Regions from separate parts of the Nonomuraea recticatena genome, predicted to be linked through region 2. Evidence: riboswitches for the same ligand, from Rfam matches in the RefSeq annotation. Region 2 holds a riboswitch; each other region holds the start of a gene.
What was found. A riboswitch is a leader RNA that binds a small molecule or an ion and turns the genes downstream of it on or off. The one in region 2 is predicted to bind cyclic di-AMP.
Positions count from the first base shown of each region.

Region 1: another riboswitch for cyclic di-AMP. It lies ahead of ABFX50_RS07845 (CHAP domain-containing protein); the one in region 2 lies ahead of ABFX50_RS19615 (C40 family peptidase).
Region 3: another riboswitch for cyclic di-AMP. It lies ahead of ABFX50_RS17950 (C40 family peptidase); the one in region 2 lies ahead of ABFX50_RS19615 (C40 family peptidase).
Region 4: another riboswitch for cyclic di-AMP. It lies ahead of ABFX50_RS37690 (hypothetical protein); the one in region 2 lies ahead of ABFX50_RS19615 (C40 family peptidase).

Region 1 covers NZ_BAAATE010000003.1:319,815-325,131, reverse strand. The annotation lists gene ABFX50_RS07865 (alanine racemase) at 1-723, shown strand, start outside; gene ABFX50_RS07860 (SDR family NAD(P)-dependent oxidoreductase) at 737-1,501, shown strand; gene ABFX50_RS07855 (ArsR/SmtB family transcription factor) at 1,598-1,975, shown strand; gene ABFX50_RS07850 (cation efflux transmembrane domain-containing protein) at 1,972-2,688, shown strand; gene ABFX50_RS07845 (CHAP domain-containing protein) at 2,780-3,553, opposite strand; cyclic di-AMP (ydaO/yuaA leader) riboswitch at 3,569-3,738, opposite strand; gene ABFX50_RS07840 (ABC transporter substrate-binding protein) at 4,408-5,317, shown strand, end outside.
Region 2 covers NZ_BAAATE010000009.1:112,039-117,355, reverse strand. The annotation lists gene ABFX50_RS19625 (RDD family protein) at 1-1,002, opposite strand, end outside; gene ABFX50_RS19620 (amino-acid N-acetyltransferase) at 1,209-1,778, opposite strand; cyclic di-AMP (ydaO/yuaA leader) riboswitch at 2,055-2,204, shown strand; gene ABFX50_RS19615 (C40 family peptidase) at 2,210-3,253, shown strand; gene ABFX50_RS19610 (LuxR C-terminal-related transcriptional regulator) at 3,259-3,471, opposite strand; gene ABFX50_RS19605 (winged helix-turn-helix transcriptional regulator) at 3,697-4,107, opposite strand; gene ABFX50_RS19600 (NADP-dependent oxidoreductase) at 4,186-5,115, shown strand; gene lysX (bifunctional lysylphosphatidylglycerol synthetase/lysine--tRNA ligase LysX) at 5,215-5,317, opposite strand, start outside.
Region 3 covers NZ_BAAATE010000008.1:103,698-109,014, reverse strand. The annotation lists gene ABFX50_RS17960 (hypothetical protein) at 1-139, opposite strand, end outside; gene serA (phosphoglycerate dehydrogenase) at 369-1,958, shown strand; gene ABFX50_RS17950 (C40 family peptidase) at 2,562-3,128, opposite strand; cyclic di-AMP (ydaO/yuaA leader) riboswitch at 3,189-3,331, opposite strand; gene ABFX50_RS17945 (3-isopropylmalate dehydrogenase) at 3,430-4,482, shown strand; gene ABFX50_RS17940 (branched-chain amino acid aminotransferase) at 4,645-5,317, shown strand, end outside.
Region 4 covers NZ_BAAATE010000028.1:88,526-93,842, reverse strand. The annotation lists gene ABFX50_RS37700 (DUF4388 domain-containing protein) at 1-344, shown strand, start outside; gene ABFX50_RS37695 (alpha/beta fold hydrolase) at 301-1,173, opposite strand; gene ABFX50_RS37690 (hypothetical protein) at 1,218-2,084, opposite strand; cyclic di-AMP (ydaO/yuaA leader) riboswitch at 2,269-2,403, opposite strand; gene ABFX50_RS37685 (hypothetical protein) at 2,687-3,058, opposite strand; gene ABFX50_RS37680 (roadblock/LC7 domain-containing protein) at 3,083-3,457, opposite strand; gene ABFX50_RS37675 (hypothetical protein) at 3,487-4,173, opposite strand; gene ABFX50_RS37670 (roadblock/LC7 domain-containing protein) at 4,291-4,668, opposite strand; gene ABFX50_RS37665 (DUF5302 domain-containing protein) at 4,899-5,102, opposite strand; gene ABFX50_RS37660 (universal stress protein) at 5,195-5,317, opposite strand, start outside.

The DNA of each region.
Region 1 (5,317 bases), on a different contig from region 2:
CCGCCGGTCGAGGTCCTGGTGGAGGTCGACACCGGCCAGCACCGCCTGGGCCGTCCTCCCGGCCGGCCCACCGCCGACCTGGTGGCCGAGATCGCCGCGATCCCCGGCGTCGAGGTCGTCGGGCTGCTCACGCTCGCAGGCCACGCCTACCACTCCCGCACTCCCGAGGAGCTGGCCGAGACCTCCCGCCGCGAGGGCACCGACCTGGTGGCCACGGCCGAGCTGTGCGCCCGCGACGGCATCGAGCTGCGCGAGATCAGCGTCGGCTCCACGCCCACCGCCAGGTACGTCGCGGGGGTGGCGGGCGTGACCGAGATCAGGCCGGGGACCTACATCTTCAACGACGCCTCGATGATGCGCCTCGGCGTGGCGAGCGAGGCGACCACGGCCGCCCGCGTGCTGTCCACCGTCATCGCCAGGCCCACGCCCGAGCGCGTGGTCTTCGACGCCGGGACCAAGTGCCTCACCTCCGACGGCAGCGGCTCACCCGACTGGATCAGGGTCGCGGGCGTGCCGTACGCGCACATGGAGTTCCTGAACGAGGAGCACGCCGTCGCGCATCTGGAGCCTGGTCACCACGGCGAGCTGCCCGTGGGGACGCGGGCGGCGCTCATCCCGAGCCACGCCTGCTCCGTCGTCAACCTCTTCGACCTGGCCCACGGCGTCGAAGATGGACAGGTCATCACCGAGCTACGCGTCGCTGCCCGCGGCGCGGTGCGTTGAAAGCGGGGACGTCATGCGAGGACTGGCCGGCAAGCGAGTGCTGATCAGCGGCGGCAGCAGCGGCATCGGCGCCGCCACGGCCCGCAGGTTTCTCGAGGAGGGCTCCAGGGTCGTGCTCGGCGGGCTCGAGCAGGCCGAGGTCGCCGCGACCGTGGCCGAGCTGTCCCCGCTGGGCGAGGTGAGCGGCGTGGCGGGCGACGTCCGCGCGGAGGCCGACGTCGCCAGGCTGGTGGAGGGCGCGATCGCGGCGATGGGCGGGGTCGACGTCCTGATCAACAACGCCGGTACGGCATGGCGCGAGCCGTTCCTCGAGATCACCCCCGACCACTGGGACACGATCATCGCGGTGAACCTGCGCGGCATGTTCCTCGTCGCCCAGGCCGTGGCGCGCCACCTGGTGGAGCGCGGCGAGGGCGGCGTCATCCTCAACATGTCCTCGACCAACGGCCTCGGCGGCGAGGCGGACTACGCCCACTACAACGCCTCCAAGGGCGGCGTCCTGCTTCTCACCAGGACCATGGCCGTCGAGCTGGGCAAGCACGGCATCAGGGTGAACGCGCTGTGCCCCGGCTACATCAGGACGCCGCTCAACTCGGCGATCTCGGCCGGGCTCGACGGCGACTTCGTCTCGTCGTACGAGCGTGACCACATCCCGCTCGGGCGCGCCGGGTTCGCGGAGGAGGTCGCGGCGGGGTACGCCTTCCTGGCCTCCGACGACGCGGCGTTCGTCCACGGCACCGAGCTGGTCATCGACGGCGGCCAGCTGGCGATCATGTGATGGACCCGCGGCCCAGGCGTCGCCGGACGGTGCGATCGCCGGTCGCGACCGCCTCACCCTTGCCAAGTCATCGTCCGTAAGAGCTATCATCGCTCTATGGCGATCAATGAAGCCGGCCGGTGTGTGAGCGCCGACATCGCGGCAGGACTGCCGCCCGCAGCGGCGCTGTTCCACTCCCTGGCCGATGAGACCCGACTGCGCATCGTGGCCAGACTGGCCCGGGGCGAGGCGCGGGTGGTGGATCTGACCGGCGAGCTCGGGCTGGCGCAGTCCACCGTCTCCAAACACCTGGCCTGTCTTCGCGACTGCGGCCTCGTCGACTTCCGCGCCGAAGGACGGCAGTCGTTCTACTCGCTGACCCGGCCAGAGCTGATGGACCTGCTCGCCTCGGCCGAGCAGCTCCTGTCCGCCACCGGCCACGCGGTCGCCCTGTGCCCGATGCCCGGCCTGGCGGCGCAGCCGAGGCCGTCGTGACCGCGCTGAACACGCCGGGCCTCGGGCCGTCCGCCGACCGGCGCGAGGCGCTACGGCGCCGCATCCGCCTGCTGGTCGCCGCAACGATCACCTACAACGTGATCGAGGCCGCGGTGGCCATCACCGCGGGCACCGTCGCCTCCTCCGCCGCGCTGGTCGGCTTCGGCCTCGACTCGATCGTGGAGGTCGCCTCGGCCGCCGCGGTGGCATGGCAGTTCTCCGGCGCCGACCACGAAAAGCGTGAGAGGACGGCCCTGCGCGTCATCGCGCTGTCGTTCTTCGCCCTGGCCGCCTACGTCACCTTCGACGCCGTACGCGCCCTGCTCGGCACCGGCGAGGCCGACCACTCCACGCCCGGCCTGATTCTGGCCGGGCTCAGCCTGGTCGTCATGCCCTTCCTGTCGGCCGCCCAGCGGCGCGCCGGTCGCGAGCTCGGCTCCGCCTCGGCCGTGGCCGACTCCAAGCAGACGCTGCTGTGCACCTACCTGTCGGCGGTGCTCCTGGTCGGGCTTGCGCTCAACAGCCTGTTCGGCTGGTCATGGGCCGACCCCGTCGCCGCCCTCCTGATCGCCGCCGTGGCGGTCAAGGAGGGTCGTGAAGCCTGGCGCGGGGAGGCCTGCTGCGCCCCGCAGCCGCTCGCCACCGACCTCTCGGCCCCGGATTCGGCCGGGTGCGCCGACGGCTGCTGCCCGAACGAGCGGAAGGGCGACTGATGCCCTGCTGTCGAACTGAGACACCCCCGCCCGTCCGCCAGGCCGGGAGCTCTCTCCGGCCGAGCCGCACGGCTCGGCCGGAGAGCCTCCTCTACGCGAACAGGTCCCTGCTCCACCCGGATGCCCGGTGGCTTCGGCCACCGCCGCCCACCGCGTGGGCCGGTCGCCTGTCCCTGACGCGCTTGACCGCCAGAGCGGTGCACAGCAGCGCGACAAGCACGGCGGCCGAAGCGGTCGCGTCCTGAACCTGGGGCAGCTCGGAGGTCACACCGGCGAACGGCTGCCGGGCGGATACGGAGACGTGCTGCACCGCCGAGGCCTTCATCGGGGGCTCGGAAGCGCCGCCGACGGCCGCGCTCTCCACCTGCTCGGAGGCGCTCTCCACACGCGTGCCGAGGTTCTCCTGCACCTTCCTGGGGAGGCCGTAGCCGACGATCTTGCTCGGGTCGCGCTCCTTGCGCTTGAGCCAGACACGGTCGGCGTTGCCCTCGATCGTGAAGACCTTGGCTCCGTCCACCTTCTCGACGATTCCGACATGGTCGATGCCTTCGACGCTGTCCCCGCCGGACCAGTCGAAGAAGACGATGGCGCCCGGTTCGGGCTCCTCGCTCCACGCGTCCTGCTGTCTGAACCATTTCGCGTGGTCGACGGTGTAGGCGAACTCTCCGACGTACTCCTCGACACCGGCCTGGTGGGCCGCCCAGGTGACGAACATGTCGCACCAGGGCGCGGTCTTGAAGTAGGAGTCGCTCTTGTCCACGTTGGCGTAGTACCACTCGCCGAACTTGGTGTAGCCGTTGCTCTGTTCCCGGTAGCCGAGATCCCTTTGGGCAGCGTCGAGCAGCCCGTCCACGATGGATGGCATGAGGTTGGGGGAATGACCTTTCTCCTTGACCGCCTACCGGGTTAGCTGACGGGTTCGGGCCAGGAGTCGCCCTACCACCACGCATGGTGGATTCACCCCGGGCGTGGATCGCTCCACACCAAGTGGGTCCCCGGTTCCCATGACGGGACGTGCCCGTCACCGATGGGATTCGGCGGCCGACCGGCCGCCCTCGGGGGTGAAGGCAAGTCGCCGATCAGACGTTGCGATGTGGCAAGAAGGTAGCGATTACTTGAACAAACCGCACCATTCCGGTCAAAAGATTTACCTTGCGCTGGTTTGAACAGCCATCGAGCACACCTGGTTTTTGCCCTCGCCAGCCCTCCCCCCGCGAGATCGCGTCAGGCCGACTCGCGGCCATCGAGAGCGACCAGCCGCAGCTCAGAGCGGCTCCGGTCGTCCGCAGCGCGATCACCATGAGACCGGCTGCACGATCGCCTGCAGGGAGCCGGGCCCGTTGGGGAGATCGGAACACCGGATCTCCAGAACGCCGGCCTGGACGATCGCGAAGGAGGTGGCGTTTCTCGCCCGAGGTCGGGGCCCGCTGCGGCCCGAGGGGCGATCCGCGAGGGAGCGAGTCGTCGCTACGGGCTCGTCGGTCATGGAGCCGGCGATGACAGGGTCGCCGCGAGTAATGAGTTCTTTTCCTTTCACATGTTTCCACCGGGACACTTCCAGGGCTTTGCTGGAAGCGACCGATGGTTGTGAGTTTTTGTTGAATGAAGAGTTCTCCATGGGTGCGCCCCCGACCGCTGTCCGCGCTCGTCGTCAAGGTTCGCGACCGAGCGTGAAAGCCCTTTGAGGCGCCCATAGGGAGGGCAGTTCAGGAGGCCGTCATGGCTCGCTCACGTATCGTCTTCTCGCTCTCACTCGTCCTGGCCATCGCGCTGGTGGCGCTGGTGCTCGGGGTGGTGGGAGGCCGGGCGACGAGTTCGGCCAGCCAGGCGACCGGCGGAGGCTCGGGCGGGGCGGCGAGCGGCAAGAAGATCGACGTGGTCATCAAGGCGAGTGACTCCTCGTTCTGGCAGACCATGATCGCCGGAGCGAAGCAGGCAGGCGGCGACTTCGGCATCAAGGTGAGCACCTTCGGCCCCACGTCCGAGACCAACATCGACCAGCAGGTCCAACTGGTGGAGAACTCCATCTCCAGGGGCGTCGACGGGCTGGTCATCGCGCCCAACTCCTCCAGCGCCCTGAACTCGGCGATCGACAGGGCGCGCAAGGCGGGTCTCAAGGTCATCACCGTGGACAGCCGCGTGACCACCGCCTCTGAGGGGTTCATCGGCACCGACAACCTCAAGGCCGGGATGCAGGCAGGCAAGCGGATGTGCGAGCTGCTCAAGGCGCAGAACAAGACGAGCGGGAGCGTCATGATCGAGTCTTCCGTCGCCGGCATCCAGTCACTGGTCGACAGGGACGCCGGCTTCAAGCAGGGCCTCGCGCTGAACTGCCCGCAGGTCAAGGTGACGCTGCAGCGCTTCAACAACAACGACATCAACACCGCGGCGTCGCAGGTCAACGACGCGCTGACCGCCAACCCCGACCTGGCGGGGGTGTTCGCGGACAACAACACCTCAGGGGTCGGCGCGGCCAGGGCGATCCAGGACAACAACGCCAGCGAGACCGTCCCCGTCGTGGCGTTCGACTCCGACCCGCAGGAGAACGCCGCGCTCGCCGCGGGCACCATCGACGCGCTGGTGGTGCAGAACCCGTACTTCTTCGGCTACCAGGGGGTCCTGGCCGCGG
Region 2 (5,317 bases):
GATCTTGATGCCCATGACCATCTTGCCGACGGTCTGCCCCTTGGACTTCGTGAGGAAGAACTCGTAGGCGACGTAGAGCAGGGTGACGATCACCACGGTGATCACGTTGAGGATCCAGTAGCCGGAGGGCTGCGTGATCGTCCCCGTGTTGAGGTCGTAGCTGGCCTGGGTGATCAGGATCGCGCCCAGGATCAGTCCCAGGACGATCCCGATGACCACGCCGGCGAGACCGATGATCAGACCGTCGATGATGCGGGCGACCAGCCGCTGCCACCACTCGGCGAGCGGAGCGGGAGCGCCGGGAGGCTGCACCCCCGCGGGCGCGCCGTACGGCTGGCCGTAGCCGGGCTGCTGCCCGTAGGCCGGCTGCTGCTGCTGACCGTAGCCCTGCTGGCCGTACGCCTGCGGCTGGCCGTAGGGCGACTGCTGCCCGTAGCCGGGCTGCGACTGGCCCTGCTGGCCATAGCCCTGCTGGGGCTGCTGACCGTAACCGGGCTGCTGGCCGTAGTCGGGCTGCTGACCATAGGACGGTTGCTGCTGGCCGTAACCGGGCTGCTGACCCGAGGAAGGCTGCTGCTGGCCGTAGCCCGGCTGCTGCTGCCCGTAGCCGGGCTGCTGACCCGAGGGAGGCTGCTGCTGGCCGTAGCCGGGCTGGCTCGGCTGACCATAACCGGGCTGCTGGCCGTAGCCGGGCTGGCCGTACTCGGGCTGCTGACCCGAGGCGGCCTGCTGACCATAGCCCTGCTGCCCGTAGGACGGCTGCTGCTGGCCGTAGCCCGGCTGCCCGTACTCGGGCTGCTGGCTCTGGCCCTGCTGGCCGTAGGAAGGCTGTCCGTAGCCTGGCTGCTGACCGGAGGAGGCGGCCTGCTGGCCGTACCCCTGCTGGCCGTAGCCCTGCTGCTGTTGCTGGCCGTAAGGCTGCTGACCGTAGCCCTGCTGGCCGTAGTCGGGCTGCTGCTGGCCCTGGTGACCGTAGCCGCCGCCGTCTTGGCGATAGCCCACGATCGTCGCGTCTGGATCGGGGTCGCCCTGGCGTCCCGCGTTCTGCTGACCGTATCCATGAGTCCCAGCGGAATTGTCTTCAGGCTGGTCCTGTGGATACGGCGGCTGTCCGGTGCTCACCGTGTCACCTCGCTTCGATGGCGCATGTGGCACATGTCAGGACACATGCTTGCTGTTGCCCAACGTATCGACATGAGTATCAACAATCACCTTTCCCCTTGGTCATCCTCTGAGTCAACCGTGGGCAGATGGAGCAACATGCGGGTGTTGCCAAGGGTGTTGGGCTTCACATGTTCAAGATCGAGAAACTCCGCGATCCCTTCGTCGTAGGAAGCCAGCAACTCGGCATAGACCTCGGGTGATACAGGTGCGCCCTCGATCGGGACGAAGCCATGGCGCGCGAAGAAGTCGACCTCGAAAGTCAGGCAGAAGACCCTGCGCAGACCCAGGTCACGGGCCGTCGCGACCAGTGCGGTAACAATACGGTGACCGATTCCCGCACCCCTGTATTCGGGGTCGACGGCGACCGTTCGGATTTCCGCCAGGTCCTCCCACAGCACGTGGAGCGCGCCGCAGCCCACGACCTCGCCGCCGCGGTCGGCGACCCAGAACTCCTGGACGTCCTCGTACAGCGTGACGGTGGCCTTCTCCAGCAACCTGGGGCCCGCCCCCGCGTACGTGTCGACCAGGCGCCTGATGGCTCTGACGTCGGGCGTGCGGGCGCGCCTCACGACGATCTCGGTGTCCTTCGGGGTGCGCTCGGCGACCTGCTCCATGGCCCTCCAGCGTACCCAGCCCGTTTCGGCCCATCCTTAACTACCGTCACATGACGCGCTGTAGCAAGCCGTACACCGTCTGCAGCGCTAGAGTAACAGTCCGACAAATCCGCATAAAGATGGGCAAAGCTCTTGCAATGCCCTGGTAGATCGGGCTTTCACGTGATCACGCCGTGACGCTTCGGTTGCACAACCTCTACGGGATTGGCAGTTCTGGTTGAGCAGGAACCTGGCTTGCACTAGTGTCCAGCGACGATGTCCCCCACGCGACACACGCGTGGAGACGCGCCTAATCCCCGCAACTCGGGGAGCCGGGGACCCGCCGGCGGCCAGCACCGCCAATGGGGTGAGTCCGAGCACGCGCTCGGTAGGGCTGCTCCGGCCCGAACCCGTCAGCTAACCCGGTAGGCGGCAACGAGAGGAGCCGGTTGGTGAAGCGCACGCGTACCCACGAGGGAAAGAGCGCGGGCAAGCACGCCCGCCCCCACGAACCCGGCGCCCTGCGCAAACGGTTCGCCATCGTGGGCGCGGCGATGGCCGTCCTGGCTCTCACCGTCCCGCTCGGCTCGGCCGCCGCCGACCCCAAGCCGACGCTGAAGGAGCTCTCCCAGCAGGTCGAGAAGCTCCACAACGACATCGAGACGCTGACCGAGCAGTACAACGGCCAGCGCGAGAAGCTCAAGAGCGTCAAGAAGTCCGCTGAGGTGGCCAAGAAGATCCTTGCCACCAGCGAGGCCGACCTGGCCGCCAAGCGGGCGCGCGCCACGCTCCTGGCCGAGAGCACCTACATGAGCGGCGGCTTCGCCGACGGCCTGGCCTTCGCCACCTCCACCGACCCTGACTCCTTCCTTGACGGAGCCGCCACCTTCTACGCCCTCGGGCAGCAGCAGGGCCAGGAGGTCAAGGAGCTGGCCGACTCCATCGCCGCCGCCGAGCGGGCCAAGGCGACGGCCAAGACGCGACTGGCCGAGGTGCAGAAGCTCGTCGACGACCTCGGCGACAAGCGCAGCAAGATCACCACGCTGGTGACCAAGGTCGAGAGCAACCTGTTCAAGCGGGCGATCGGCGAGGCCGGTCGGCCTGGCACCAGGGCGACCAAGGTCAACCTGCCGATCATCGGCAGCGGCAAGGCGGCCGAGGCCGCTCGTTGGGCTCTCACGCAGCAGCTCAAGCCGTACGTGTGGGGCGCGGAAGGCCCCAACTCCTACGACTGCTCGGGCCTGGTGATGGCCGCCTACCAGCGCGTCGGCATCAGCCTGCCGCACTACACGGGTGACCAGTGGACGGCGGGCACCCACATCACGCGCGAGCAGATGCGCCCCGGTGACCTGGTCTTCTTCTACAACGACCTGCACCACGTGGGCATCTACATCGGCGGTGGGATGATGGTCCACGCGCCCCGCACCGGCGACGTCGTCCGCATCGCCGCCATCGGCAACCGCCCGTTCGCCGGGGCCGTGCGCATCGCCGACTGACGCGCCTAGATCAGTCGTCGGCGCGCGGCCCAGGCCACCGCCTCGATCGCCGTGGCCACGCCGATCCTGTCGCAGATGCCGCGCAGGCGGCGGCGCACCGTCCGGCCGCTGATCTCCAGGGCCCGCCCCACGCGGTCGACCGTGACACCCTTGGCCAACTGCGCGAGGAGATCCAGGTCGTCCTGGCTCAGCTCGACGCCTTCAGTGAGCACATCCATCGGGAGCCCTCCCCCCAACAGCACAAACTCGGAGACGTCTTCGGCTCAAGCAGGCTGCTCGTCTCGCAGAAGGTAAACGCATACTGGAAAGGTCGTCAAGGTCGTTTCGTTCCATACTTGACGACCGCCATTGACTTGATCGTTTCTATACGACGAACATTCCTCGACTGGAGTGCCGAGAACCGTCCACAGGACCCTTACTGCAATGCGCCCGTCTCATGAATTTCACGGCGAATTCTCAGAATCGGCGTCATAACGGAGGCGAGCCGCCTCCACGTCCTCGATGTGACTCTCCGCCCACTGTTTGATGGCGGCCATGAGCGGAAGCAGGCTCTCTCCGAGCGACGTGAGCCGATAGTCGACCCTCACCGGCACCGCCGCCGTCACCGTCCTGGTGACCAGGCCATCGCGCTCGAGGCCGCGAAGGGTCTGGGTGAGCATCTTCTGGCTCACGCCGGCGATCGTCCTCGCCAGGTCGCTGTAGCGCTTCGACCCGTCGGCCAGCGCGTTGAGCACCAGGCTCACCCACTTGTCGCTGAGCGTGTCGAGCAGCTTCCTCGAAGGGCAGGCCGCGACGTAGGCGTCATAGGCCCGCTTGGCCTCGGCCCTGCGCGCGGCCGCCGTGACGGTCGTCATGTGGGCTCCCTCCGGTTGGTTACGCACTTCCAGGTGCCTTCTTACCCGAAGAGAGTAACTCTCCCTAGATTCGATGACATGACGACCATGCGTGCACTCATCGGCGGCTCCGGCTCGCCTCGGCTCATCGAGGTCCCACTCCCCCAGGCGGGCCGCGGCCAGATACGGATCAAGGTCGCCGCCGCAGGGGTGAACCCTTTCGACCTGGCGGTGGCGGCGGGAGCGCTCGCCGACTACGGCGTCGCCAGGAAGCTCGACGCCTACGGGCTCGGCTTCGACGCGGCAGGGGTGATCGACCAGGTGGGCGAGGGCGCCGCCTTCGCCCTTGGGCAGGAGGTCATCGCGCTGGCGAGCAGGCTGGAGGCTCCTACCAAGGCACAGGCGGAGTACGTGGTGGTCGACGCCCGGGCGGCGGCGCTCGCGCCACGTGGCGTCTCGGCGGCCGAGGCCGCCACGCTGCCGCTCAACGCGCTGACGGCCTGGCAGTCCCTCGACAGGGCGCACCTCCGCCAGGGCGACACCGTGCTGGTCACCGGGGCGGCGGGTGCGGTCGGAGGGTACGCGGTGGAGCTCGCCGCGGCCAGGGGCCTGCGCGTCGTCGCCGCCGCCGGGCGGCAGGACGAGGAGCTGGTGCGCGGCTTCGGAGCCGAATGGTTCGTCTCGCGCGAGGAGAACCTCGCCGAGGCGGTCAGAAGGCAGGTGCCGGGCGGCGTGGACGCGGTGATCGACGCCGCGATCACCGGGCTGGCGGGGCTGGACGCCCTGCGCGACGGCGGCGCCTTCATCGCGCTGTCGGCGGGCGTCGCCCCCGTCCCGCTGCGCGGGACGGACGTGGCGACGGTGTTCTTCAGGGAGGAACCGCGGCAACTGGCCGAGATCGTACGGCTGGCCGAGCTCGGCCGCCTCACCACGAGGGTCGCCGGCACCTACCCGCTGGAGAAGGCCGCCGACGCCCACGCCCGCCTGTCCGCCGGCGGCGTCCGCGGCCGCCTGGTCCTCCTGCCCTGACCCCCGGACGGCCTGCCCGGACGGCCTGCCCGACGATGAGATCATCCACGGCCCGAGCCCCGGACCTCCTGGGCGGGCTCGCGCCCGCCCGGCCACGCTCTAGTGGGAGGAGGGCTTCACCAGGGGGAAGAGGATGGTTTCCCTGATGTTCTTGCCGGTGAAGGCCATGATCATCCGGTCGATGCCCGCGCCCATCCCGCCC
Region 3 (5,317 bases), on a different contig from region 2:
CCTGGGTGGTGCCCAGGACGACCGAGCGGTCAGAGCGCACGGCCACCAGGATTCCCCCATCGGCGAGTGCGGCCAGCAGCAGGTGCGGACTGCCATGCTGGGCGAGCACGTCGGCGAGAGCGGGGTTCCCGATGCTCATAGGGTGAACGATAGGTAGTAGCCCACGGCTTATCAGGCTAATAGCGAATAAATCTCCCGATCAAGACAAAGTTGGCTCGGGTTGGGATGACTCGCTCGGCTGCTGGGTAACACGCCCAGATCCTGAGACCCTCGTGAATGCGTTCACAAGGCCGGATAGACTCTGAGGGATCCGAGGGGCCCGCTGCCGTGTCCCTCAGCCCGTCGCATGACCCCTTAAGGATCCACCTGTGAACAAGCCCGTCGTTCTGGTCGCAGAGGAGCTGTCGGAAGCAGGTCTCGCCGTGCTTGGTGCGGACTTCGAGGTCCGCCACACCGACGGTGCCGACCGCTCCCAGCTCCTGCCCGCGCTCGCCGACGTGGACGCGCTCATCGTCCGCTCCGCCACCCAGGTGGACGCCGAGGCCATCGCCGCCGCCCCGAAGCTGCGCGTCGTCGCGCGCGCGGGCGTCGGCCTGGACAACGTCGACGTCGAGGCGGCCACCAAGGCCGGTGTCATGGTCGTCAACGCGCCGACCTCCAACATCACCAGCGCCGCCGAGCAGACCGTCGCGCTCATCCTGGCCAGCGCCCGCAACACCGCCCAGGCGCACGCCGCGCTCAAGAACGGTGAGTGGAAGCGCTCCAAGTACACCGGCGTCGAGCTGGACGAGAAGATCGTCGCCATCCTCGGCCTCGGCAAGATCGGCCAGCTGGTCGCGCAGCGCCTGCAGCCGTTCGGCGTCGAGCTGATCGCCTACGACCCCTACCTGCCGCCGGCGCGCGCCGCGGCCATGGGCGTCAGGCTGGTCAGCCTCGAGGAGGCCCTCAAGACCGCCGACTTCATCACCGTGCACCTGCCCAAGTCGAAGGAGACCCTCGGTCTCATCGGCGACAAGGAGCTGCACGAGGTCAAGCCGTCGGTGCGGATCGTCAACGTGGCGCGCGGCGGCATCGTGGACGAGGGCGCCCTCTACTCCGCGATCAAGGAGGGTCGTGTCGCGGGCGCGGGTCTCGACGTCTTCGCCAAGGAGCCCTGCACCGACAGCCCGCTGTTCGAGCTGGACCAGGTCGTCGTCACCCCGCACCTCGGCGCCTCCACCCACGAGGCGCAGGAGAAGGCCGGCACCCAGGTCGCGCGCAGCGTCAAGCTCGCGCTCGCCGGTGAGTTCGTGCCCGACGCGGTGAACGTCCAGGGCGGCGCCGTGGCCGAGGAGGTCAAGCCCGGCCTGCCGCTCGCCGAGAAGCTGGGCCGCGTCTTCACCGCGCTGGCCGGTGAGACCGCCACCAAGCTCGACGTCGAGGTCCGCGGCGAGATCGCCAGCCAGGACGTGCGGGTGCTGGAGCTGGCCGCGCTCAAGGGCGTCTTCACCGACGTCATCGAGGACGCGGTCACCTATGTCAACGCCCCCCTCCTGGCCAAGGAGCGCGGCCTGACGGTCGAGCTGATCACCAGCTCGGAGAGCCCCGACTGGAGGAACGTCGTCAGCGTCCGCGGCGTGCTGGCCGACGGCCGTACCGTCTCGGTGTCGGGAACGCTCTCGGGCCCGCGTCAGGTCACCAAGATCGTCGAGGTCAACGGCTACGAGATGGAGATCGAGCCGACCGACCACCTGGCCTTCCTCACCTACACCGACCGTCCCGGCATCGTCGGCGTCGTCGGCAGGCTGCTGGGCGAGCACGGCATCAACATCGCCTCGATGCAGGTGGCGCGCGACGTCAAGGGCGGCAAGGCGCTCATCGCCCTGACCGTCGACTCGGCGATCCCCGCCGACGTGGTCGACCAGATCGTGGCAGAGATCGGCGCGGACAGCGGCCGCTCGGTCGACCTGACCGACTGACCCCGTCTCGCATGGAACGCCCTCCCGCGCACCGCGGGAGGGCGTTCGCGCGTTCGGGGGCGACTGTCACCGATGTCTCATATCGTGAGATATTCGGACGTCCTACGAGACAGTCTGGACCGTGCCAGGTACTTTTGAAGTAATGCGCTGGGTACTCGTACTTATTACCTGCCGCGACGGGGCCTGTTAGGGCAGGTCGACGACCCGTCGCGGTGAGCGGCGTTGTGTCGGCCTTAAGTCCCCTTCGTCCGGTCCGTGACCCGGACCGCACGAGCTCAGGCCCGGTCGGATTCGCGACCGGAGTCCGACGTCCGATTCATACGCGTCCGCGAAATGAGATGAGTCACGTGTACGACATGTACCCATGGAACCGTGCGGAAGAGCATGAGGAAGAGGCGGCGGAGGCCGTCCAGACCGCGCTGGACCGCAGGGACAACGGCGGTTCCCCCTCCCCTCGCTGAGCCGGGCCGTTCCGGTGGAGGTCCCCCTGCTCCACCGGGGCGACCCCACCGCTGACACTCTCCGCGAAAGCGCAGTCGTCCCCCCGCGCCTGCCGTGGTGGCGGGAGCGCGAGGGGACGGCCTCGTACGGGCGTGCCGCCGCCTACAGGGTGGCGGTCAGCATCGCGGGGGCGGGTTCCTGCTTGGCCTTGGCCTGCTTCATCGCGAGCGCCACACCCTTGGGGTCTGGACGCACCGCGCCGACGAACGCCTGCCGTCGCCAGGCGCTGAGCTTCTCCTCCTTCACCACGTCACCCGAGCGGGGTGCGTGCACCATGTGTCCCGGCCTGGAGATCATGCCCACATGGCCGAGGCCGCTGAAGAAGACCAGGTCGCCGGGCTTGAGGTTGTCCCACGAGATCTTCCTCGAGAAGGCCCGGTACTGGTCGGCGGCCACCCTGGGCAGTTCGATGCCCGCCTTCTCGTAGGCCTTGAGCATCAGGCCCGAGCAGTCGTAGCCGCCGGAGCCCGTGCCGCCCCAGACGTACGGCGTGCCGCGCTTGGCCAGCGCGAACTTGAGGGCGACCCGCCAGGCGGGGGTGGATTGTTCGCTGATTCGCGCCTTCTTGACGTCGGCGCCGGTGATGCTGCTCGCCGAGCCCTTGCCGGTGGCGGAGCTCGAGGGGGTGTCGGAGCCGGTGGTGTCCGCGACGGCGGGGGATGCCGTCACGAGGGCTCCTGCGGCGAGAAGACCGCAGAGGACCGCGGTCGTGGTGATGCGAGACAGGGGACTGTCCTTCCACGTGGCCGACCGGGTTAGCTGACGGGCTCGGGCGTGGAAGCCGCCCTACGGTGTGGGGACACCGATTCGCCCCAGGGGGAAATGGGTCCCCGGCTCCGTGCACTCCGCAACGGATTAGGCAGCACGGACTCTAACGAAAGGGTCAAAGCACCGCAAACAGGACAAAACTGGACGTCCGACAAGTGAGATGAGTGTTCGTCCATCGAGACGAGCCGGTAAGGTACCGCCCATGGAGTCGCGCAACATTCGTCTGGCCGTCATCCCCGGCGACGGGATCGGCACCGAGGTCGTCACCGAAGGGCTCAAGGTCCTCGAGGCGGTCGGCGTCAAGATCGAGTCCACGCACTACGATCTGGGCGCCACCCGCTACCACGCCACCGGGGAGACCCTGAGCGACGAGGTCCTGCAGGAGCTGCGCGGCTACGACGCCATCCTGCTCGGCGCCATCGGCGACCCCAGCGTGCCGCCGGGCATCCTCGAGCGTGAACTCCTGCTCCGCCTGCGTTTCGAGCTCGACCACTACGTCAACCTGCGCCCGGTCAAGCTCTTCCCCGGCGTGGAGACCCCGCTGGCCGACACCCTCCCTGGCGACATCGACATGGTCGTCGTCCGCGAGGGCACCGAGAGCCTCTACGCGGGAGCCGGTGGCGTCCTGCGCCGCGGCACTCCCCACGAGATCGCCACCCAGGAGTCGCTCAACACCGCCTTCGGCGTCGAGCGCGTGGTCCGCTACGCCTTCGCCAGGGCCGCCGAGCGGCCGCGCAAGAAGCTCACGCTGGTCCACAAGACCAACGTGCTCACCTACGCGGGCGACCTGTGGCAGCGCACGGTCAACAGGATCGCGCCCGAGTTCCCCGAGGTCACCACCGACTACCAGCACATCGACGCGGCCTCGATGTTCTTCGTCAACCAGCCCGAGCGCTTCGACGTGATCGTCACCGACAACCTCTTCGGCGACATCATCACCGACATCGGCGCCGCCATCGCCGGTGGCATCGGCCTGGCCGCCAGCGGCAACATCAACCCCGACCGCACCGCGCCCAGCATGTTCGAGCCGGTCCACGGCAGCGCCCCCGACATCGCGGGCCAGGGCAAGGCCGACCCGACGGCCACCATCCTGTCGGTCGCCATGATGCTCGACCACCTCGGCCTGACCGAGGAGGCGGCCCGCGTCGAGCAGGCCGTCGCCGACGACATCGTGGAGCGCCTGGCCGGATGGGCCGGCCGCACCACGCACGAGATCGGTGACGACATCACCGCACGAGTATCCGGCGGCGCCTGACCGCCGTGTGCACCCCCAGCCCGGCGGCCTCGCAGCCGCCGGTGCTTCATTGACGCCTGGCGGCCAGCGAGAACCGCCAGGCGTTTGCTGTAGGTTCCCGTTACCCGGTCCAGCGCAAAATGGACTCAGGGCAAATCTCGCGAAAAGAGAAGGATTTCCGTCATGACCACCGCTCAGAAGCTCAGCTTCGATGTGCAGCTCTCCGACCACGCTCGCACTGCGGCAGAGCGTGAGCAGGTACTGGCGAGTCCGGGGTTCGGGCAGGTCTTCACCGACCACATGATCTCGATCGACTACACCGAGGGCGAGGGCTGGCACGACGCGCGGCTCCAGCCGTACGGGCCGTTGGTCCTCGACCCCGCGACCTCCGTCTTCCACTACGCCCAGGAGCTGTTCGAGGGCCTGAAGGCGTACCGCCAGGCCAACGGTTCGATCGTGACCTTCAGGCCGTACGCGAACGCGGCCCGCTTCAACGCCTCCTGCCTGCGCATGGCCATGCCCGAACTGCCCGAGGACACCTTCGTCGAGTCCCTCGAACTCCTCACCCAGACCGACCGCGACTGGGTGCCCACGAGCGAGGGACACAGCCTCTACCTGCGGCCCTTCATCATCGCGACGCAGGTCGGGCTGGGCGTCAACTACCCGTCCAAGACCTACAAGTACATGGTCATCGCCTCGCCCGCCGCCTCCTACTTCGCCGGAGGCGTCAAGCCGGTGTCGGTGTGGCTGTCCACCGACTACACCCGTGCGGCGCCCGGCGGCACCGGCGCCGCCAAGTGCGGAGGCAACTACGCCGCGGCCTTCGTCGCCCAGCGCGAGGCCGTCGCCCAGGGTT
Region 4 (5,317 bases), on a different contig from region 2:
AGCTCGACCAGGTCTGGCCTTCGGACGAGCTCGACGCCGCGCCCGTGGTCCCCGTCCCACGGCTGCCGGGCGAGCGGGTCTCGCTGACCGACCGCCAGTGGGAGGTGCTCGTGCACGCCGACGGCGCCGCCACCCCGCTCGAACTGGCCAGAAGGCTCGACAGGACGGCCTTCACCGTCCTGCTGGCGGTGAGGGAGCTGGCGGCGGCCGACCTTCTGGTCAAGCCGAGGCGCGCGCCCGCCCTGCCGAGGCGCTCGGCCAAGCCGCCAGGCACCGACGTGCGCCACGAGCCCGCCGAGCTCAGCCTGCTGTTGCGGCTGAAGGCCGGCCTTGAACAGCTGTGACCGCGTCCATGATCTCCTCCCACAGCGGGCGGGGCAGGTCGTGGCCCATGCCGGGGTAGGTGAGCAGCGTGGCGCCGGGGATGGCGGCCGCGGTGGCCCTGCCGCCCGCGATCTGCACCAGCGGGTCGGCCTCGCCGTGGATCACCAGTGCGGGCATCGTGAGCCCGCCCAGCCCCTCGGTACGGTCACCGGAGGCGAGGATCGCGGCGAGCTGGCGGGCGGTCCCCGCGGGGTCGTAGGCGCGGTCGTAGGCCAGGCCCGCGACCTTCGCGATGCGCTCGCGGTCCATCTCGTAGCCGGGTGAGCCGATCACCGCCCAGACCTCGAGCGCCCGCTCGACGGCGGTCTGCCTGTCGGGAGCGGGCGGTGAGAACAGCGCGGCCATCGCCTCGGGGGTGGGCGGTCCCACGTCGGGCCCGGGCGTGGACATGATCGAGGTGAGCGAGAGCACCCGGTCGGGATGGCCGATGGCGAGCGCCTGGGCGATCATGCCGCCCATGGAGACGCCCAGCACGTGGGCGGCAGGCCAGCCGAGCGCGTCCATGAGACCGGCCGCGTCGTCTGCCATGTCACTCAGCAGGTAGGGCGCGGCCGCACTGGGGACGAGCTCGGGCACTCCCGCCTCGGTGAGATGGGTGGAGAGCCCCACGTCGCGGTTGTCGTAACGGACGACGTGGTGGCCCCTCGCGGCGAGGAGCTCGCAGAACTCCTCGTCCCAGTGAACGAGCTGCGAGCCCAGCCCCATGATCAGCAGGAGCGGTCGGTCACCGGGGGTGCCGAAGCTGTCGTAGGCGATCTCGATGCCGTTGCTCTTCGCCATGAGCGTCATGCGGAACAGAATGACATTCTGTTCCGCATGACGGCAAGGCCGTCCTAGCGGCGGACGGCCCTGCGGATCCGGCCGCGGCCCAGGTAGCCGACTCCGCCCACGACCGCGAGGCCGCCGACGAGGGCGAGCGCGGTGCCGGTGCGGGAGGTGTCGGACGTGGTCTCGGCGGCGGTGGTCGCAGCGGTGGCGTCGGTGTTCAGCGAGGCGGGCGCGATGGCCGCGGCCTTGCCGGCCTCCTTGGGCTCCTCGACCTGCTCGGCCTTCTCCTTCAGCGCGGCCACCTTCGCGGCCTCGGCCTTCTTCTCCTCGGCGGCCTTCTTCTTGGCCGCGACGGCGAGGACGTCCACCGGAGGCTTGGCCGGGTTGGTGTCCTTGCGGCCCCACGCGCCGGTGGAGAAGGCGACGGGGTGGTTCTTCTTGCCCACGCCGTTGCCCCACTTGGTGATGACGTACTGGACCTTGATGTGGCCCTGTCCGCCGTTGCCGTCCACGCCCAGCGTGCTGGAGTTGAAGGTGCCGCCGGTCAGGTCGGCGAAGGTCTTGGCGTCGAGGTCGAGCATGATGCCGTTGTTCGAGGGGGCGCCGGGACCGCGGTCACCGACGAAGAAGGGGGCCTTCTTGCCCTTGTAGACGACGTAGCCCTCGGTCATGAGGGGCCAGCTCGGGCTGGCGGCCAGGCCCTTGCGCATCGAGATGCCGCTGGCAGGCAGGCCGGTGTCACCGGCGCGGCCGGAGGCGTCGTCCCAGTAGTAGGAGGCGGTGGTGGATCCCTTGAGGAGGGTCCGCTGCTCGGTGGCCTGGCTGATGTCGGGGGCGGTGGGCTCGGCGAAAGCGGTGGCGGCGCCGGCGCCGACGGTGATGGCGGTGGTGACGAGCAGAGCGGAAACGCGCATGCCGAAGCGGGCGGTCATGAAAGTCCTTTGTTTGAGGCAATGGGAATGCCGCGCTCAAAGTGAGATCAGCGAAAGGCGTAGCCGGGCACAGGCCGAACGGACGCTACGCGGAGCGCGGAGGAAGGAAGGGGGAAGTAAAGGGGCCGCTCAGCAGGCGGCGGGTATCATCGCTACAGGGGCGTGGCGGTAGTGCATGGGGGTTCGGTCCTCTCCATCTCGCCTACCGGGTTAGCTGACGGGTTCGGGCGTGGAGATGCCCTACCGGCCCGTGGGCCGGATTCACCCCAATGAGATGGGTCCCCGGTTCCCGCACTGCGGGATTCGGCGCCAGCCGGCCTGCCTTCCTGATGAAGGGCAAGGTCACCAGCTGGTAACGCAATGGACTCTAGGGGCAAAACACCCCAAAGGCAAAAGCAAACCCATGAATCGGGCAGAAGATCTACCCTTTATCGTCACGATTCAACCGGGTTGGCGTCACCCGAAACCCCTGAAAAACAGAGGAATACGCGCGCTCTGATCATTAATGCGATCTAGCCAAGAAAATCATGAAATTCCCTGACGAATCAGGGCCTGTGAGCCCTCCCCCTGCCCGCCGGAGGGCGGGCACGGGGAGGCGCGGGTCACACCTCGAGCTTCTCCTCGATGGCGCGCATCTGGTGACGGGCCATCGCCAGGTTGGCCCTCCCGCGGTCCAGCGCGAGGTAAAGGAACAGTCCCTTCCCGCCCCTGCCGGTCATCGGCCTGATGATGTGGTACTGCCCGGTCAGGGAGATCAGGATGTCCTCGATGGTGTCCTTGAGGCCAAGCGACTCCATGGTGCGCAGCTTGGCCTTGACCACCTCGGTGTTGCCCGCGGCCGCCACCTGCAGGTCCAGGTCCTTGGAGCCGCCCAGCGCGCCCAGCGCCATGCCGCTGCCGTAGTCGACCACCACGGCGCCGAGGGCGCCGTCGATCGCCATCATCTCCTTGAGGGAGACGTCCATGCTCGCCATGCTTTCCTCCGTCGGGGGTGTGAGTCACCGCTTGCGTGATGCGATGGCGGCCACGCTCGCCGCCGTCTTGCGGCCCTCCAGCCGCAGCAGCCCCAGGTTGGTTCCGGGCTCGGCCAGGACTGTGAGGACGATCGTGGGGCCCGCCGCATAGAAGGCGGCGAAGCCGGCCGTACCGGAGATGAGCGTCTCCTCCAGCGCGCCCTTGCCCGCCATGGCGGCCATGCGCGCGCTCAGCGCGAGCAGGGCGGCGGAGAGCGCCGCGGTCTGCTCGGCGTTGTCCGCGTTCAGATCGCAGGCGACGGGCAGCCCGTCGACCGTGCAGGCGACGCTCCCGCTGATGTCGGGGGTGCGCTCCCTGAGGAGGACCATCTCTCTCAGCACCTCTTCTCGCAGCTCCACCGGTGGTCTCCTTCTGAGTGAGGGGAACCTCACGACAGCTCCTCCAGCGCCTTCTTCAGCCGGATCAGCAGGTTCAGGTCGGTCGGGTCGCCGTTCACCGCCGGCCCGAGAGGCAGCGCGGGAGCGTCGGGGTCGTGCGGCGGCCTCGGCTCGTGGTCCCGGCGGCCGCCGCGCAGGGGCAGCGCCGTGGCGGCGGGACGGTGCAGCAGTCCCGCGGCGGCCAGCCTGCGCACCGCGAGCAGCGTCGAGTAGCCCGGTCTGCCCAGCCGTCTGGCCAGTTCGAGGGGGGTCGCCTCCCTGTCGGCGTGGATGAGGATCTCCCACTGCAGGTCGCTGAGCACCACCCGGTGCCCAGGCAGCCGCCTGACCGGCGAGACCGGGGCGGTGTCCAACTCGGCCGAGGGCCAGATCGCCGTCAGCTGCGCGGCCCTGCGGGCGCACTCGCGGACGATCGCCTCGACCTCGAAGAACCACTGGCCGCCCAGCCAGTGCCGCTCGCCCGGCCTGAACTTCGGCCTGGAGCCGGTGACCTGGAGCAGGAAGAAGGCGGCGTCCAGCACCGCCCCGAGCACGCAGTGCTGCAGCTCGCCCCTGGTGAGCGCGCGTCCTCGACCAGCCTGCTCCCCGCGCCCTCCCGCCTGGCCGCCCCGAGCGTCTGCTCGGAGACCCTGCCGCTGGCGGCGAGGACGTCCTCGGCGCCAGGCGTGTCGGCGCACTCCATATAGGCGACCCTGCCGGCGTCCAGGAAGATCGTGCCGGAGCGCCCGACGCGCAGGGCGCCCGTCGACCGCTCTCTGGCCAGTCCCGCGAGCAGCATGTCCAGCGCAGGCATGTCACATCGTCAACTGACGGGAGATGGCCTGCAGGCGGAAGCGGGCCAGGGCGAGGTTGGCCCTGTCCCTGTCGAGCCGCACATAGATGACCAGCGGGCTCTCGAACGGCGTCTCCAGGGGACGCAGCAGGTGGTGGCCCTTGTCCGTGGTGACGAGCATGTCGTCGACCCGGACCGTTCCACCGGGCGCCGACTGTGCCAGGCCGTCCATCGTGACGCGCAGGGTCTCGCTGATGGCCGCCGCCGAACGCGCGGCGTCGACGTCGCCGTCGGCGCCTGTCGCGGCCACCGCCATGCCGCTGGCGTGGTCGACCACCATCGCGTCGAGCGCGCCTGGAATGGCCATGACCTCGGCCAGGCAGTCGTCGAGTCCGAGCACGGGACCTCCCTCGCCGTCGTGCTGATCGGGACAGCGTAGGAGGGGGCCGGAGGGGCCGACGTTCCAGCGTTGGTCGGGAATGTCGCCGGTTATGGATATCTATAACTGGAGGGGCGGAAAACTACGCCAGAGTGGCAAGCCTGCCCGCGAGGCCAGCGATCGGCCCTCGCGGCTCCAGACAAGATCCGAGGAGGGTACGGCAGGCCGTACCCTCCTCTGGAGACCAGGCGTCAGCCGCCGCTCTTACGACGGAAGGTCCGCTTGTTGGAAGCGGGACCGTGCGCGCCATGGATCTTCGACGGATCCTTCCCCCTGCCGCCTTCGACCGAGTCGGCGTGCTGGTTGTTCTTGCGCTCCAGCGCCTCGCGGAACTTCCGCTTCAGCTCCTCCTCGGGGGCCTCGGTGGGCTCGGGTTCCGCTGGTGTTTCAGCCATCAGGACCTCCTGGTCTTGGGGACAAAGACAGCTTCGCACGATCGCGCGTACGCCGCGAAACCGGCCGCCCTTTGAGACCCCGCCAGAGGTCGTCAGCGGGCGACCACCGCGACGGGGCAGTGGGCGCGGCGCAGCAGCGTGTGTGAGGCGGGCGTGCTCAGCCCGACGGGCCAGCCGTGCGCCCCGACCACCACCATGGCGGCCCGCTCGGACGC